3 regions of the Vallitalea pronyensis genome follow, and region 2 is predicted to be linked to each of the others. Evidence: predicted binding sites of a transcription regulator. Region 2 holds the regulator's gene; each other region holds the start of a gene.
The links. Region 2 encodes Rex, which represses fermentation and respiration genes when NADH is low (regulators of the CRP and FNR family bind a similar motif). Its sites were predicted from a motif close to ATTGTTAANTANTTAACAAT; they were not measured.
Positions count from the first base shown of each region.

Region 1: a site for Rex is predicted at 2,912-2,931, ahead of HZI73_RS18485 (iron-sulfur cluster assembly scaffold protein). Genes of this name have one in related genera too.
Region 3: a site for Rex is predicted at 3,015-3,034, ahead of HZI73_RS02040 (NADH-quinone oxidoreductase subunit NuoE family protein). Genes of this name have one in related genera too.

Region 1 is NZ_CP058649.1:4,446,107-4,451,434, forward strand. It holds gene HZI73_RS18475 (radical SAM/SPASM domain-containing protein) at 144-1,112, shown strand; gene HZI73_RS18480 (GGGtGRT protein) at 1,172-2,173, opposite strand; gene HZI73_RS18485 (iron-sulfur cluster assembly scaffold protein) at 2,186-2,878, opposite strand; gene HZI73_RS18490 (ABC-F family ATP-binding cassette domain-containing protein) at 3,232-4,782, opposite strand; gene HZI73_RS18495 (GNAT family N-acetyltransferase) at 5,269-5,328, opposite strand, start outside.
Region 2 is NZ_CP058649.1:2,796,213-2,801,540, forward strand. It holds gene HZI73_RS11545 (ABC-F family ATP-binding cassette domain-containing protein) at 1-181, opposite strand, end outside; gene HZI73_RS11550 (hypothetical protein) at 526-900, shown strand; gene HZI73_RS11555 (redox-sensing transcriptional repressor Rex) at 1,231-1,863, shown strand; gene HZI73_RS11560 (adenylosuccinate synthase) at 2,029-3,306, opposite strand; gene HZI73_RS11565 (LysR family transcriptional regulator) at 3,414-4,301, shown strand; gene HZI73_RS11570 (response regulator transcription factor) at 4,468-5,154, shown strand; gene HZI73_RS11575 (sensor histidine kinase) at 5,132-5,328, shown strand, end outside.
Region 3 is NZ_CP058649.1:483,620-488,947, forward strand. It holds gene HZI73_RS02030 (NADH-dependent [FeFe] hydrogenase, group A6) at 1-453, opposite strand, end outside; gene HZI73_RS02035 (NADH-quinone oxidoreductase subunit NuoF) at 479-2,272, opposite strand; gene HZI73_RS02040 (NADH-quinone oxidoreductase subunit NuoE family protein) at 2,391-2,879, opposite strand; gene trmB (tRNA (guanosine(46)-N7)-methyltransferase TrmB) at 3,439-4,074, shown strand; gene HZI73_RS02050 (hypothetical protein) at 4,149-4,721, shown strand; gene HZI73_RS02055 (hypothetical protein) at 4,806-5,328, shown strand, end outside.

The DNA of each region.
Region 1 (5,328 bases), 1.6 Mb from region 2:
CATGTTCTTTTCAAAAACTTCTGAATATAAATGTTGTATTTCAGTTATGGACAAATCTAATCGTGATGGTGTTGACAAATACATGAAACTGTATTATAGTGTTAATACAGTAATATTAAAATCATAAAAAGGAGATTTTATAGATGTTAGTTAACCCCTATAATACCGTTTTAGGTAAGCTAAAATCTTATTTAGAACGAAAACATCCAACCCTATTGGAATCATATATCTTGCCAACAGGCATTGTACTTTTTGACCGTTTATTTAAGTCTTTAAGTAAAAAACAAGCAAAAAACTATTTATCATCGCAACCTTTTCCTGTTTTTCAAACCATTGAGATTGAAACCATTAATCGTTGTAACGGTTCTTGCACTTTTTGTCCTATTAACCACCATATTGATCCCCGCCCTTACAAAAAGATGGATGAAGATCTGTTTAAATCCATTATTAACCAACTGGTTGAGCTGAATTATAAAGGAAGCATTGGCCTGTATTCTAATAACGAACCGCTCCTTGATAAACGCTTATTAGAATTTCTTAAATTCACGCGGGAAAAACTACCCAATGCCACACTCTATCTCTTCACTAATGGTACTTTATTAACGCTTGATTATTTTAAGAAATTGATGCTATATTTGGACTGGATGACCATTGACAACTACAGTGATACTTTCGAACTTCATGAAGGTGTTCGTCAGGTATATGACTATATTAAGACTCAATCCTATCAAGATAAAGTACATATTTATTATAGAAAAGAGAATGAAATTCTTCTTAATCGAGGTGGAGAGGCTAAGAATCGAACAACTAAAAAAAATACTTTAAAATCTGCATGCATGTACCCTTTTGAACAAGTCGTCGTTCGCCCTGATGGTAAACTAAGCTTATGTTGTAATGATGCCACAGGCAGTGTTACCATGGGCGATCTCTGTGAACATCGTCTAATAGATATATGGTATGGTAAAGTATACGATACGGTCAGACAGAATATGCTCACTGATCGCAATAAAAACAAATTGTGTCATGCTTGTGATGTGGTTACACCTAAAATCCCTGCTGGCACTGCGTTTAAATTCAAAAATATTGTGAGTTGGTTGAAGGGTGATGCATAAAAAAAGCCACAGAAACACGTGTTTCTATGGCTTTCTTTTTATAATATTGTATACGTAAATTACTTATTCATTGCTTCTTGAATAGCAACCGCAACAGCAACTGTTGCACCTACCATTGGGTTATTACCCATACCAAGCAGTCCCATCATCTCTACGTGAGCAGGTACAGATGAAGAACCTGCGAATTGTGCATCTGAGTGCATTCTTCCCATGGTATCTGTCATACCATAAGAAGCTGGACCAGCAGCCATGTTATCTGGGTGAAGTGTTCTACCAGTACCACCACCAGAAGCTACTGAGAAGTACTTCTTACCTGCTTCATTACATTCTTTTTTATAGGTTCCAGCAACTGGATGTTGGAAGCGTGTAGGATTGGTTGAGTTACCAGTTATGGATACATCCACAGCTTCTTGATGCATGATTGCTACACCTTCACGTACATCGTCTGCACCATAACATCGAACTTTTCCTCTTTCGCCATCAGAGTAAGTTTTTTCTTTTGTAATTTTTAATTCACTTGTAGCATAATCAAATTGAGTCTGAACATATGTAAAGCCATTAATTCTAGAAATAATATGAGCAGCGTCTTTACCAAGTCCATTAAGGATAACTTGTAACGGCTCTTTTCTAACTCTATTTGCAGAACGTGCAATACCGATAGCACCTTCAGCAGCAGCAAATGACTCATGTCCTGCTAAGAACGCGAAACATTTTGTTTCATCTTTAAGGAGCATAGCACCTAAACCACCATGGCCAATACCCACTTTTCTTTGATCGGCAACAGAACCTGGAATACAAAAAGCTTGTAAGCCTTCACCAATTGCATCAGCTGCATCAGCTGCAACGGTAATACCTCTTTTGATCGCTATTGCTGCACCAAGTGTATAAGCCCAACATGCATTTTCAAAACAGATAGGTTGAATAGACTTAACAAGTTCATGTACATCAATGCCTTTATCATCACAGATTTGTTTTGCTTCTTCTAATGAAGCAATACCAAATTCGCCTAGAGCTTTGTTAATACTTTCAATTCTTCTATCGTATCCTTCAAATAATGCCATATTACTAACCTCCTATTCCTGTCTTGGATCAACTGTTTTCACAGCGTCTGCGAAACGACCATATGTACCTGTAGCTTTTTCCATTGCTTCTGCTGCTTCCATACCAGTTTTAATCATATCCATCATTTTACCGAAGTGAATAAACTTGTACCCGATGATTTCATTATCTTCATCAAGTCCAATCTCCGTAACATAGCCTTCTGCCATTTCAAGGTAACGAGGACCTTTATCAAGAGTACCGTACATGGTTCCTACTTGTGAACGAAGACCTTTACCTAGATCTTCTAAACCAGCACCTACTGGAAGCCCATCTTCTGAGAAAGCAGTTTGTGTTCTACCATAAGCAATTTGTAAGAATAACTCTCGCATGGCTGTGTTAATGGCATCACATACTAAATCTGTATTCAATGCCTCTAAGATTGTTTTTCCTGGTAAGATCTCTGAAGCCATTGCTGCTGAATGTGTCATACCTGAACATCCAATGGTCTCAACTAAAGCTTCTTGAATGATACCATCTTTAACATTTAAAGTAAGTTTACATGTACCTTGTTGAGGAGCACACCAACCTACACCGTGAGTAAGACCAGAAATATCTTTTACTTCTTTGGCTTGAACCCATCTTCCTTCTTGAGGAATTGGTGCTGGCCCATGATTAGGTCCTTTAGCAACACAACACATGTTTTTCACTTCATGAGTGTACATCATATTCTCTTCATCCTTTCTTAAATGAAATTCTGATTTGATAAATATTTATCAAATCCTCTTAGTATATAGAATGTCAAACTTCTATTGATTCACACTTCAATTTTTAATTTAGCCTTTTGTTACTTAAATCCAAGTACAAAAGGTTCAATTAGAAATTGAAGTGTCCTTATGAAAAGGCTCAATAAAAGTAGCTCACTATATTTTTCTAGTGTGACGAACATGGTCACATCTTAGATTTTCCTCACTTATTATAACGAATTTCAAGGAAATTTACAATTATTTTCATTATTTTTTAGCCATTCCACTAGTTTTTAACAGAGCCTAGAGCATTTATTGGGCATATTTTCCTAAGATTATATGACCTTGGTTGTCCAATCTTCCACATTCCAAACGTCATCAACCAAATCCATATAGAATGCTGGCTCATGAGATACGACAAGCAGTGTACCTTTGAACGCCTTGATTGCACTTTTTAGTTCTTCTTTTGCTTCAACATCCAAGTGATTGGTAGGCTCATCCAATACCAATAGATTAATATCTCTCAGCATTAGTTTACATAATCTCACTTTGGCTGCTTCACCACCACTGAGCACCTTCATCTGACTTGTAATATGATCGTTGGTTAAGCCGCATTTTGCTAAAGCTGCTCTTACCTCCAGATTGGTAAGCGCTGGGTATTCATGCCATACTTCTTCAATAGCCGTGTTGCTGTTATTGGGGTCACTCTCTTGCTCAAAATAGCCCACTTCTAAATAATCTCCTTGAATTGCCTTTCCATCAAATGGCTTGATGATACCCATTAGCGTTTTTAGCAGAGTCGATTTACCTAATCCATTAACGCCTTTGAGAGCTATGCGTTTGCCCCGCTCCAGTGTCATGTTTAATGGACTGGTTAATGCTTCGTCATAACCAAGCACAAGGTCCTTGGCTTCAAATACAATCTTACCAGAAGCACGTCCATACCTAAATCCAAATTTTGGCTTTGGTTTCTCCCTAACACGTTCTATCCGTTCCATTTTATCCAATTTCTTTTGTCGACTATTGGCCATACCTCGCGTAGCTACTCTTGCTTTATTTCTGGCAATAAAATCTTCTAATTTCTCAATTTCTTTTTGTTGTTTTTCAAAAGCTTGTTCTGCTTGACGTTTTTTGATATCGTACATACGTTTAAAATCATCGTAATTACCTGTGTATCTGGTAAATTCGCCATTTTCAATATGATAGATCACCGTTGCAACATGATTAATAAACGGTATATCATGGGATATTAGAATAAAACTGTTTTCATACTCCTGTAGATACCTTTTTAGCCACTCAATATGGTTTTCATCTAAGAAGTTCGTTGGCTCATCAAGTAATAAAATTGTTGGACGTTGTAACAGCAATTTTGTTAACAGAACCTTCGTCCGTTGACCACCGCTTAATTCACTTACATCCTTATCAAGACCAATATCCCCAAGACCTAAACCATTAGCAACCTCTTCCACTTTTGCATCAATCATATAGTACCCACTATGATCTAATGTGGTCTGTATATCCGCTGCTTCTTCAAGTTTTACAGCCATCTCTTCATCTGTAAAATTGGCCATTTCTTCATATATCTGCAGCATCTTTTTTTCTAATTCAATGACTTCTTCAAATGCTTCATTTAACACATCTCGAATACTCTTTCCCTTTTGCAGTTCAGCATGTTGGTCTAAATAACCTACTTTCGCTTTTGGTGACCATTTAATGATACCCTCATCGGGCATGAGTTTATTGGTAATGATTTTTAGAAAGGTACTTTTACCTTCACCATTTGGTCCCACAAGTGCCACGTGTTCACCTTTTTTTAAACGGAATGATACATCACTTAAAATGATGCGTCCACCAAAGTCATGGTTTACTTTTTCTACACTTAACATATGTTTCACACCTCATTTTGTCTATATCTGCCTATATCTGTAACAGGAATTTTATACCATTTTTATGCTAAAACTAGAGCTTCATTTGATACTCTTCTTGATAGAGCTGCTTGAATATAAAAAAACTCGCAATATGGATAGAATATCACGAGTTGGGTTGTAAATCAATTAAAAAATATACAACAGGTATATGCTTTAAGTTAATATTATGGATACCGGTTTAAGGGGTATGTTAAATAACCGACAACGGGAGGGAGGTATACCATATAGTGTGTTCATAAACGACTTTTGCGGCTTGTTGCCATTCCTTTAAAACAGCTCCAAGCAACAAACGCAACGAGAGTGCATGAACACACTATATCGTTCACGTAACCTCCCGTTGCCAGTTCTTCCCCTCTTACTAATCAGGGTCATAGTAATCTAATAACAACACCTATTGCAAAAAAACACACATTATCCTACAAACTCCTAATTCCTACTTCCATTCTATGGCGCTAAGTATTCATCTGCATTATACGTTGTCACCTTAGGTAAGATGCTATCAAG
Region 2 (5,328 bases):
TAATAACCTGGCCTGAATCAGGCTCTAATTCTTTGGTAATAATCTTGAACAATGTGGATTTGCCTGCACCGTTAAGGCCCACAATAGCAGCTTTTTCACCTTTTTCTAATTGAAAATTAATAAGATCAAGGACTGTATGGGTTTCGAACGCTTTACATATATTTTTACATGATAAAATCATTGTTGCCTCCTAATTGTCTAACTGTGATTTCAATCCTCACAATATTTTACCATCAAATCGCTTAATTGAAAAGGAAGTCCTTGTATTCTAAGGAGAATGGACTTGTAAACGGAATCGTAAAACCTGGGCTAAGTGGAAGATTATGGGAAAATCATTGAAAGTATCATATATTTAGTTTATAATAGAATTGAAGTTCTAGAAAGGGACAAGTCTACTGAAATGTATTAGAGGCAAGTTTAACTCAAGAAGGATAATCATAAAAAGGATAAGTATTAAAAAATGAGTCCCTGAATGGAACAGAATTATTCCGAAAGGGTGATCACTTGAGTCGTAATGCAGGTTATATGAAGAAATTAAGAAAAGCACGTGTAGAAAGAAAACAATGTATTCGATGCGGTAAGTCTTTATCACATGAAACACTGGTTCGAGGTGTAAAGCAATGTGAGAAATGTTTGGATTATCAACATCGAAGAAAGCTAGGGCAGATTCATTCAAAAGTTAACACCACATACTTTTATAATCGGCAGTATAAGAAAGATGACATAAAAAGGAAGAAGTTAGGCGAATATATGGTCAAACATAGAATTACCATTAAGGATCTGGCTCATCATTCGCATTTATCTCAACGGACCATACAGCGTATATTATATACAGAGAGTAATTACTCTAAGAAGACAAAAGAGTCCATTAATAATTACTTAGGTAAAGAACTGCTTTAGTAGGGCTGTTTCATAATATGTTTTTGCGTTACTTATAGTTATCAAGGAAAATCAGTTTCTTGAGAATGCAACGTATAGAATGTATTATGAGATAGTCCTTTTGTAATATATATGCATTTATGGTATAATCTATTTAATGTACTGTGTATACAATGAACATAGTACGGATTACCTGTAAGCATAATGAGAAACAACAAAATAAGCATATAAATTAGAGTAATACACGTTAATTATTTGACATGCTCATACCCAAGATATATAATTATTTTAAGGGCTTCAACAATAAGGAGTGTATTGCTCTGAAAAGTATCAAGATTGGGGATAGATTTTATGGTAGAAAAGAAAATTTCAACAGCGGTTATTAAGCGATTACCAAAATACTACAGATACTTAGGAGACTTATTAGAGAATGACGTGGTGAGGATTTCATCCAAGGAATTAAGTCAGCGAATGGGTGTAACAGCGTCTCAGATAAGACAAGACCTTAACAATTTCGGCGGATTTGGACAGCAAGGTTACGGATATAATGTTGAATATTTATATAATGCTATTGGTAAAATATTAGGACTTGAAAACAAGTATAATACCATAATTATCGGTGCTGGTAACTTGGGACAGGCACTTGCTAATTATACAAACTTCGATAAAAGAGGTTTTAAAGTAAAAGGATTGTTTGATGTAAACCCGCGACTAGTGGGGATTACAGTAAGAGGTATTGAAATACAAGATTTAGATGAAATGGAGCATTTTATAAAAGAGAATGCCATTGATATTGCTGTTCTGACTTTACCTAAGCAAAAAGCGCCTAAGATTGCCAACGATTTGGTACACTATGGTATTAAAGGTATATGGAATTTTGCTCCGGTAGATTTAAAATTATCCAATAAAGATGTGGTGGTTGAGAACGTTCATCTCCTGGATAGTTTAATGACGCTTTCCTATAATATTAAAGAGCGGATATAGGCACATACATATTACATGTATCGTCAAAAAAACCATATATCAATGTTAAGACATACGCCAATATGCATGCTATGTTAATAGTAGCTGTGGGGTATGCTTAACTTGGTATATGGTTATTATTTATTTAGGCTGCTATTAACCTTTTAAAGACCAATTAGTGGCTAACTAACGCATAATAATAGCATCTCGTTCAGGTCCAACAGATATATATTTGATTGGAAAACCAATAGCATTCTCAATGTAATTCACATAATTTTTTGCTTCCATAGGTAAATCTGTGTAACTACGTATATGGGAAATATCCCTTTGCCAACCTGGTAATGGTTCTATTACGGGTTTTGCTAAGTCTAATTCATGGGTAACTGGAAACGCCTGGGTTATGGTATCATTTATCTGATAGGCTGTACATACAGGGATGTTCTCAAGATAACCAAGTACGTCTAGCAAAGACAAAGCAACTTCCGTTGTACCTTGTAATGTACATCCATATCGTGTAGCGACAACATCAAACCAACCCATTCTTCGTGGTCTTCCAGTGGTCGCACCGTACTCACCATTATCACCACCTAAATGTCTTAACTGAGCGGCTTCTTCACCAAATATTTCAGAAACGAATGGTCCAGCACCTACACAACTGGAGTAAGCTTTTACAACCGTTACAACATGTTGAATTGAAGTGGCAGGTATACCAGCTCCGATAGCTGAAAAACCAGCTAATGGAGAAGAGGAAGTCGTCATAGGATAGATGCCATGATCTGGGTCTTTTAATGCACCTAACTGGCCTTCCATAAGGATGTTTTTCTGTTGGGCAATCGCTTCATTCATTACTTTTGTAGTATCACACACAAAAGGCTTTATCCTATGGCCTAATGGAATAAGATCATCACATATTTTTTCAGCCTCTAAAAGAGGTTGTTTATAAAAATGTTGAAGCAGCACATTCTTTTTTTCAATATTTCTTTCAAGTTTGTCTAATAATCTGTCGGGTGTGAATAAATCATTCACTTGTATACCAATTTTACTGTACTTATCAGCATAAAAAGGAGCGATACCTGATTGGGTAGAACCAAATTTCTTGGTACCTAATCGTGCCTCTTCGTATTGGTCTAGCAGAACGTGCTGAGGTAAAATCACCTGTGCTCTATGGGATATCTTAATCTGTGGTGCAGGGACCCCTCGCGACATTAAATGTTCATATTCATCCAAAAAACCTTTTATGTTTAATGCTACACCTGGTGCTAGAATATTTGTAGCATTCTGATAAAAAACACCAGAGGGTAACAAGTGCAATTGGAATTTACCATACTGATTCATGATGGTATGCCCCGCATTATTCCCTCCTTGAAATCTGACCACATACGCTGCTTCTTTTGCCAGCAAATCTGTCATCTTACCTTTGCCTTCATCGCCCCAATTGCCACCTACAATAGCTGTTACACTCATATTATCACTCCTTATTTATTTTGAAAATCATCACCATCTATAGTATAATCAATGATGGAACATAAATAAAATTAATATTAATTATATCTTCCATAAGGAGAGATTATATGAAAATCAATTTTGAGCTTTATAAGGTTTTTTACATGGTTGCTAAGGAAGGACAAATCTCTGCAGCAGCAAAAAAATTATATATTTCTCAGCCTGCTGTGAGTCAAGCCATTAAGCAGTTAGAGGAGAAATTAGGAGCAAACGTCTTTATTCGAACTCCAAAAGGCATTAAGTTAACATCAGAAGGGAAGGTATTATTTGAATACATACAAAAGGCATGTGGATTGATTATTACTGGAGAAATTAAGTTTTTGGAGATGCAAAATTTGGATGCAGGTGAGGTTACTATTGGTGCAAGTGATACGTTGTGTTCCCATTATTTATTGCCGTATTTAGAACAATTTCATCAAGATTATCCTCATATTAAGATTAATGTGACCAACCGAACAAGCTATGAGATTATCCAACTGCTAAAAGGGGGTCATGTGGATTTTGGTATTGTGAACCTGCCTGTTGAGGAAGATCAGCAAATGACTATAACAGAAACCCTAGAACTACAAGATTGTTTCATATGTGGCAAGACATATCAACAGGAACTATCCAATGGTGAAGGTATCTCTCTAGAGAAACTGCAAAGATATCCTCTAATATTATTAGAAAAAGGAAGTAATACCCGACGATATGTGGATAACTTTTTTTGGGAGCATGGACAACGAATAGAACCGGATATAGAGTTAGGGAGTCTTGATTTACTGGTTAAATTTGCTCGCATTGGATTAGGTATTGCTTGCGTCACCAAGAATTTTATAAAAGAAAAGTTAATAGCTAAGGATGTCTTTGAAATCAAGTTAAAAAAAGAAATACCGATAAGACATGTGGGTGTTGTGACATTAAAAAATACACCCATATCTTCAGCTGGAAAGAAGTTTCTAGAAATACTTTGCTAGTATGGAACAAAAGAACCATGTAATGGTTTACTATTCAATAGAAATATCTAAAATCAAGATAGAAATTCTTAAGAAATTTGTAAGGTTTAGGGTAGTAGTAATTTAGAAAATATATGCTAAGATAAGCAAGTAAGATATCTTAGTGGTCAGGGAGTGACATGTGCATATGTACAATATACTTGTTGTTGATGATGAACAAGCCATAGCTAATGCAATTGAAGTTTATCTCAAGAATCAAAATTATAATGTGTTTAAGGCTTATGATGGGTTAGAGGCAGTAGAGGTTTTTAAAAAGGAGGATATACATCTGGTGTTAATGGATGTGATGATGCCTCGTATGGATGGAACAGCTGCAACCCTTAAAATCAGAGAGATAAGCACGGTACCTATTATCATATTATCGGCTAAGTCAGAAAACACCGATAAAATTCTAGGGTTGAATATTGGAGCAGATGACTACATTACCAAGCCTTTTGATCCCTTAGAATTGTTAGCAAGGGTTAATTCAAACTTAAGGCGTTATACCCGTTATAGGCAGGCAGATGAAGTGGATAGAGATACGTTACAGATTGGTGGTATTGAGCTGAATGATACCTATAAAAGATTATTAGTCGATGGGGAGCCTGTAAAAATCACACCATTAGAATATAAGATTTTATATTTACTCATGAGCAATCCTGACCGTGTATTTTCCATTCATGACATATACGAAAAAGTTTGGCAAGAACCTGCTTATAACCCTGATACGGTAACCGTGCATATACGACGTATTCGTGAAAAGATTGAAATTAACCCAAAAGAGCCAAAATATCTAAAGGTGGTGTGGGGAATTGGATACAAATTCCAGAAATAAAGAGCAAGAATCTATGAATCAAGAACACGATAGGCAAGTTAAACAAGCTGAAACCAATGATAACCAATCCGATGACGCTTACTATGAGTTGAATATAGAAGAAGGTAAAGAGCAGCTGGACGAGATAGTCGGCAATGAAAAAGGCACCCAGAAGGATAGCGGGAGAAAAGGTTC
Region 3 (5,328 bases), 2.3 Mb from region 2:
ATTATCACTAAAATAGCCATAATCCTGCATCTCGCCTGTATAAGGAATGTTACGAACACCTAACTGATCGGCTACATTTTGTAATTCACAGTTAAGATTACGGATACATGTTAAGCACTCTCTGTGATGATTGGATAGCAGTAAAGTAACAGCGGCTTTTCTGGCATCACGGACTTTTTTTGTATTGGTTTTTATTTTTAGACCGTCTCGAACAGGGTACACACATGAGGGTTGAAGGGCTCGAATGCCTTGAATTTCCACCACACATACCCGACATGTCCCTATTTCGTTAATATCTTTTAGGTAACATAAGCTGGGAATCTCAATATGAACTAGTCTTGCTGCTTCTAGTACACTCATACCCATGGGTACGTCATAGGGAATATCATCAAAATAGACCGTAACGTGTTGATCTTTTAAGGCTTGTTCTTCTTTTTCTCGTATGTTTTCCATAGATTGACCTCCTTTCTTACCATACTTACCGTTTATAAATGGCATCTACGGGACACTTTGGAATACAGGCACCACATTTAATACATATATCTTGATGGATGTGGTAAGGGGGCTTTTTCCTTTCTCCTGTAATGGCATCCACTGGGCAGACCTTTGCACAGATACCACATGCAATACATGTATCATCGTTAATCACCACTTGAAGAAGTGCGTTACATACACCAGATGGACAACGTCTTTCTTTAATGTGGGCTTTATATTCATGTAAGAAGTAGTTCATGGAACTTAATATGGGATTAGGTGCTGTTTGCCCAAGACCGCATAAGGAACCGTTTTGAACATTGACACAGAGTTCTTCTAAAATATCAAGGTCTTCCATGTCACCTTTTCCTTCTGTGATTTTTTCTAATATTTCTAACAGCCTTTTAGTACCAATACGGCAAGGAACACATTTTCCACAAGATTCATCTGTAGCAAATTCCAGATAGAACCGCGCAATATCCACCATACAATCGGTTTCATCCATGATAATCATACCGCCAGAACCCATCATAGAGCCAATATCTGTTAAGGATTTATAATCGATCTTGGTATCCAGATGCTTTTCAGGAATACAGCCCCCTGAAGGACCACCAGTTTGTACAGCTTTGAATGTCTTATCACCAGGAATACCGCCGCCAATGTCATAGACAATGGTTCTTAGGGTTGTCCCCATAGGGACTTCAATAAGCCCAGTGTTATTAATCTGACCAGCTAGAGCAAAGACCTTCGTTCCTTTACTGTCTTCGGTGCCAATGCTGTTGTACCAATCAGCTCCTTTGAGAAGGATGGCCGGTACATTGGCGTAGGTTTCTACGTTATTATTAAGGGTTGGTTTCTCCCACAGACCCACTTCAGCAGGGAAAGGAGGTCTTGGTCTTGGCTCGCCACGTAGTCCCATGACAGAAGATATAAGAGCTGTTTCTTCACCACAGACAAAAGCACCTGCCCCCAGTCGGATATCCAAATTAAAATGAAAGCCTGTACCTAAGATATTCTGTCCCAATAAGCCGCACTTTTTAGCTTGGTCTAGGGCAATTTCTAATCGTTCAACAGCGATGGGGTATTCTGCTCGTACATAGATAAACCCTTGGTCAGCACCAATACAATAACCAGCTACCAGCATAGCTTCAATCACACTATGAGGATCGCCTTCTAGAATAGAACGGTCCATAAAAGCACCAGGGTCACCTTCGTCGGCGTTGCATACCACATATTTTTTCTTACCTTCATAGGATTTTGCGAAGTCCCACTTTTTACCTGTTGGGAAACCACCGCCTCCACGCCCTCTTAGGCCAGATGTTTTGATGGTGTCAATGACATCATCAGGAGGCGTTTTGTCATCTAAGATGGTTCCAACAGCTTCATAACCCTTCAAGGCAATGTATTCATAGATGTTCTCAGGGTCTATAACACCACAATGACGTAATGCAATACGCTGTTGATGGTTAAAGAAATCCAGATCATCAATCTTTTGCTGCACCTCATCGGTTCGAGGGTTCTTGTATAATAACCTTTCCACAACACGATGATTTTCAATATGTTCTTCTAGAATATCATCCACGTCTGTAACGTCAACTTGACAATAGAAGGTTCGGTCAGGGTGAACCACAATGATGGGACCCAGTTTACAAAAGCCAAAACAACCGGTTTTAAATACTTTGACTTGGTCTTCAAGATGTCTTTTTTTTACCTCTTTTTGCAGCTTGTGAAGTATTTGCCCACTATTGGAAGCGGTGCAACCTGTTCCAGCACAAACGAGGATATGGAATTTATGAATTTCTTCATCGAGAGAAGTTTCACCTAGTCGAAGAACAAGCTTTTGATAGTGCTCTTCTTGGAGCTTGCTCAATTCAGCCATGGAGCGGATAGGTTCATATTGCATAGCTTCATCTCCTTTATGTGTTTTTCGTATATTTATGAATAATGGACGGGATATCCGATGGTGATAGCCGGCCATATACATCATCATTAATGGTGATAACAGGGGCTAGACCACACGCACCAATACACCGTGTTGCCTTAAGGGTAAACATTTTATTAGATGTGGTTTCACCTACATCAAGACCTAATTCTTCTTTAATGGCTTCAAGAATGTCGTTTGAACCTTTTACATAACAAGCCGTACCTAGGCAAACGCCAATGGTATATTTACCTGTTGGTTCTTGAGAAAATAGGGAATAAAAACTGACCACCCCATTAATGGTTGAGATTGGAATGGATAATTTTTCAGCAATGTAGGATTGAACGGTCATGGGCAGGTAACCAAATATATCTTGAGCTTTTTGCAAAATATGAATGAGGGTACCCTGTTCATCTTTGTATGTTTCTATGACTTGATCCAGAGCCTTATAATCATCCAGTTGATTGTTGGTTTGGGTTTTCATTAGACACCTCCATGAATGACAACATATTTTCTTTCGCATGCCATCTTAATGTTAGGCTATACCAATCCTTACCTTTTTATACGGCTAAAAGTTCATATGTTCTTGCTTGTTTGGTGAATATTTAAGGGATTATTGATTGATAAATAATAGACAAGTTTTACAGAGGTTAATAGTAATATTTGGCATATATGTATTTTCATGACATTTATTTGTAACATTGCATGCTTTATAATTAAAAGTGCGAGTACCTAAAAAGGCTTATTTTATGGGCTTAGTGGTTGCAAAATAAGATAATAAATAGTTGGCTAATGTTCCAAAACTTTACATCTAATAGTAATATTAAATTCATAATTTAGACATATTTGTATGTTACGATAATAACGTAGAAACTACCCCCCTTTTATTTATATATAAAAGCTTTTAGCCTATCCCGCATGGATAGGTTTTTTTTGTGTGTTGACATTTAAAGATTCATAAATCATAATATAGAATGATACAATGACATGTTAAGTAGAATGGAAGCAGTATCCTATAAATAGATTGAAGTAAGGAGTATATCATGAGATTAAGGTGTATCCCTGGTGCAACAGAGAAATTAGAGAATCATCCTAAGATTATTCAGGATGAAAAGTGTCTAAAAGGTAAGTGGCACACACAGTTTAGCAATAACCATCCTATCCATATTGAGATTGGTATGGGTAAAGGGCAGTTTATAAGTACCTTAGCCAAGCAGAATCCCCATGTGAATTACATAGGATTTGAGAAATTTACCAATGTTTTAGTAAGAGCCCTTGGTAATCTGGATGATGAAGCCATGGAGAACCTATACGCTATACGCATGGATGTGGAAGAAATTCTGGATGTTTTTGAAGAAGGAGAGATTGAGCGTATCTACCTTAATTTTTCAGACCCATGGCCCAAGGACCGACATGATAAAAGGCGATTAACCCATCATGGTTTCTTAGAACGTTATGAAAAGGTATTAACATCAGGTGGAAAGATATGTTTCAAGACAGATAATCAGCTACTTTTTGATTATTCACTGGAAGAGATGGAAAAACATCATTGGAAGGTGGAAAAAGTAACAAGGGATTTACATAACAGCCCCTATTTAGAAGGTAATGTGATGACAGAATACGAAGAAAAGTTTGTAGGATTGGGTATGCCTATTTATCGATTAGAGGCTTTTAAATAACATTAAAATCGTTTATACTAAAACTATAATGACAAGCATACGGCATAGGCCATGGACTTGTTACATGAGGAGTGATGATGATGAAGCACCCTGTGACAGTTAGAAAAGATGAGAAATTAGGTAGAACGTTTATTGATTATTATAAAAACAAAGATAAAGAAAATTTTCGATTTCAAGCCTTGGACCATTTATTAGGAAAAAAGTCGTTTTTTATGGTCATTAATACCAACTTCTGTTGTACAGTTGATAATAGTGTGCCGAGAGATAATATTAAGGTCATTGAACGCTATGTAAAAGATGCAGGATACCAACATACGGTCATGCCCATAGAAAATACCAATCGTAAATCCATCTTTGGTATATTCACCAAGAAAGAGCAGAACAATCCTTCTTATAAAATAGGATTTATTATACCGGAAGGTCATTTCAATCGGGATATCTTTGATCGTATTTTTGGTATCTATGATGTGGAAATGGGTATAGGCTTCGTGAAAGATGAAGAAGAAACCTTTGAAGATTTCAGAAAAGGTTATTTTGACTCTTTCTTTGATAAAGAATATTTTACTTATGGGCTGTTTAATGCCATTAATTTCCATAAGATTGTAACGGATCTGGAGGTGGATGGGGCTTATATGACAAGTATATAACAAACACATGAAGGAGGGAGCAGTCGCTAAGAAAGGATTGCTCCTTTTATGTATGTTCTGGATATTACACACATACCTTTAAGTATGAAAGGAGTGTTGGATTTGTCCGAGCATAAAGAGCAAGAACTAGAATGTGAACATGCAGATAATCCTGAGATTTACATTATAGCTAAAGTGATTGAAAAAAAAGATGACGCCAGTTGGTTACTGAAAACCGTTGATAAAGAAAGACAGTATCTCATTCGTATTGATGATGAAGCTGTGTTTGAAGAAGGTATATCAACAGCATTAGCAGATGGGAATGTTGTGATGATGCATGCTGTTGAACATGAGGAAAATCATGAAGTCTACACAGCTACAAAAGTCATAGCGAATGAACAGGATCGTAGCATTAAAATCGATGAAAGAGAAACCATTAGCGGTTACTTGGGCATTTTTCCCGATGGTTTATTGGATATGGAAGAACATAACATCACCATTGCTAAAAATAAGACGGTAGCTATAACTTTAAAACAGGATAAGGGGCAGCGATGGGTATATGACAGGGTAAAAGATCATCTGCGTCTTCTAAGCTATCACGAGGAAGATGAAGAAGGCTATAAGAGGC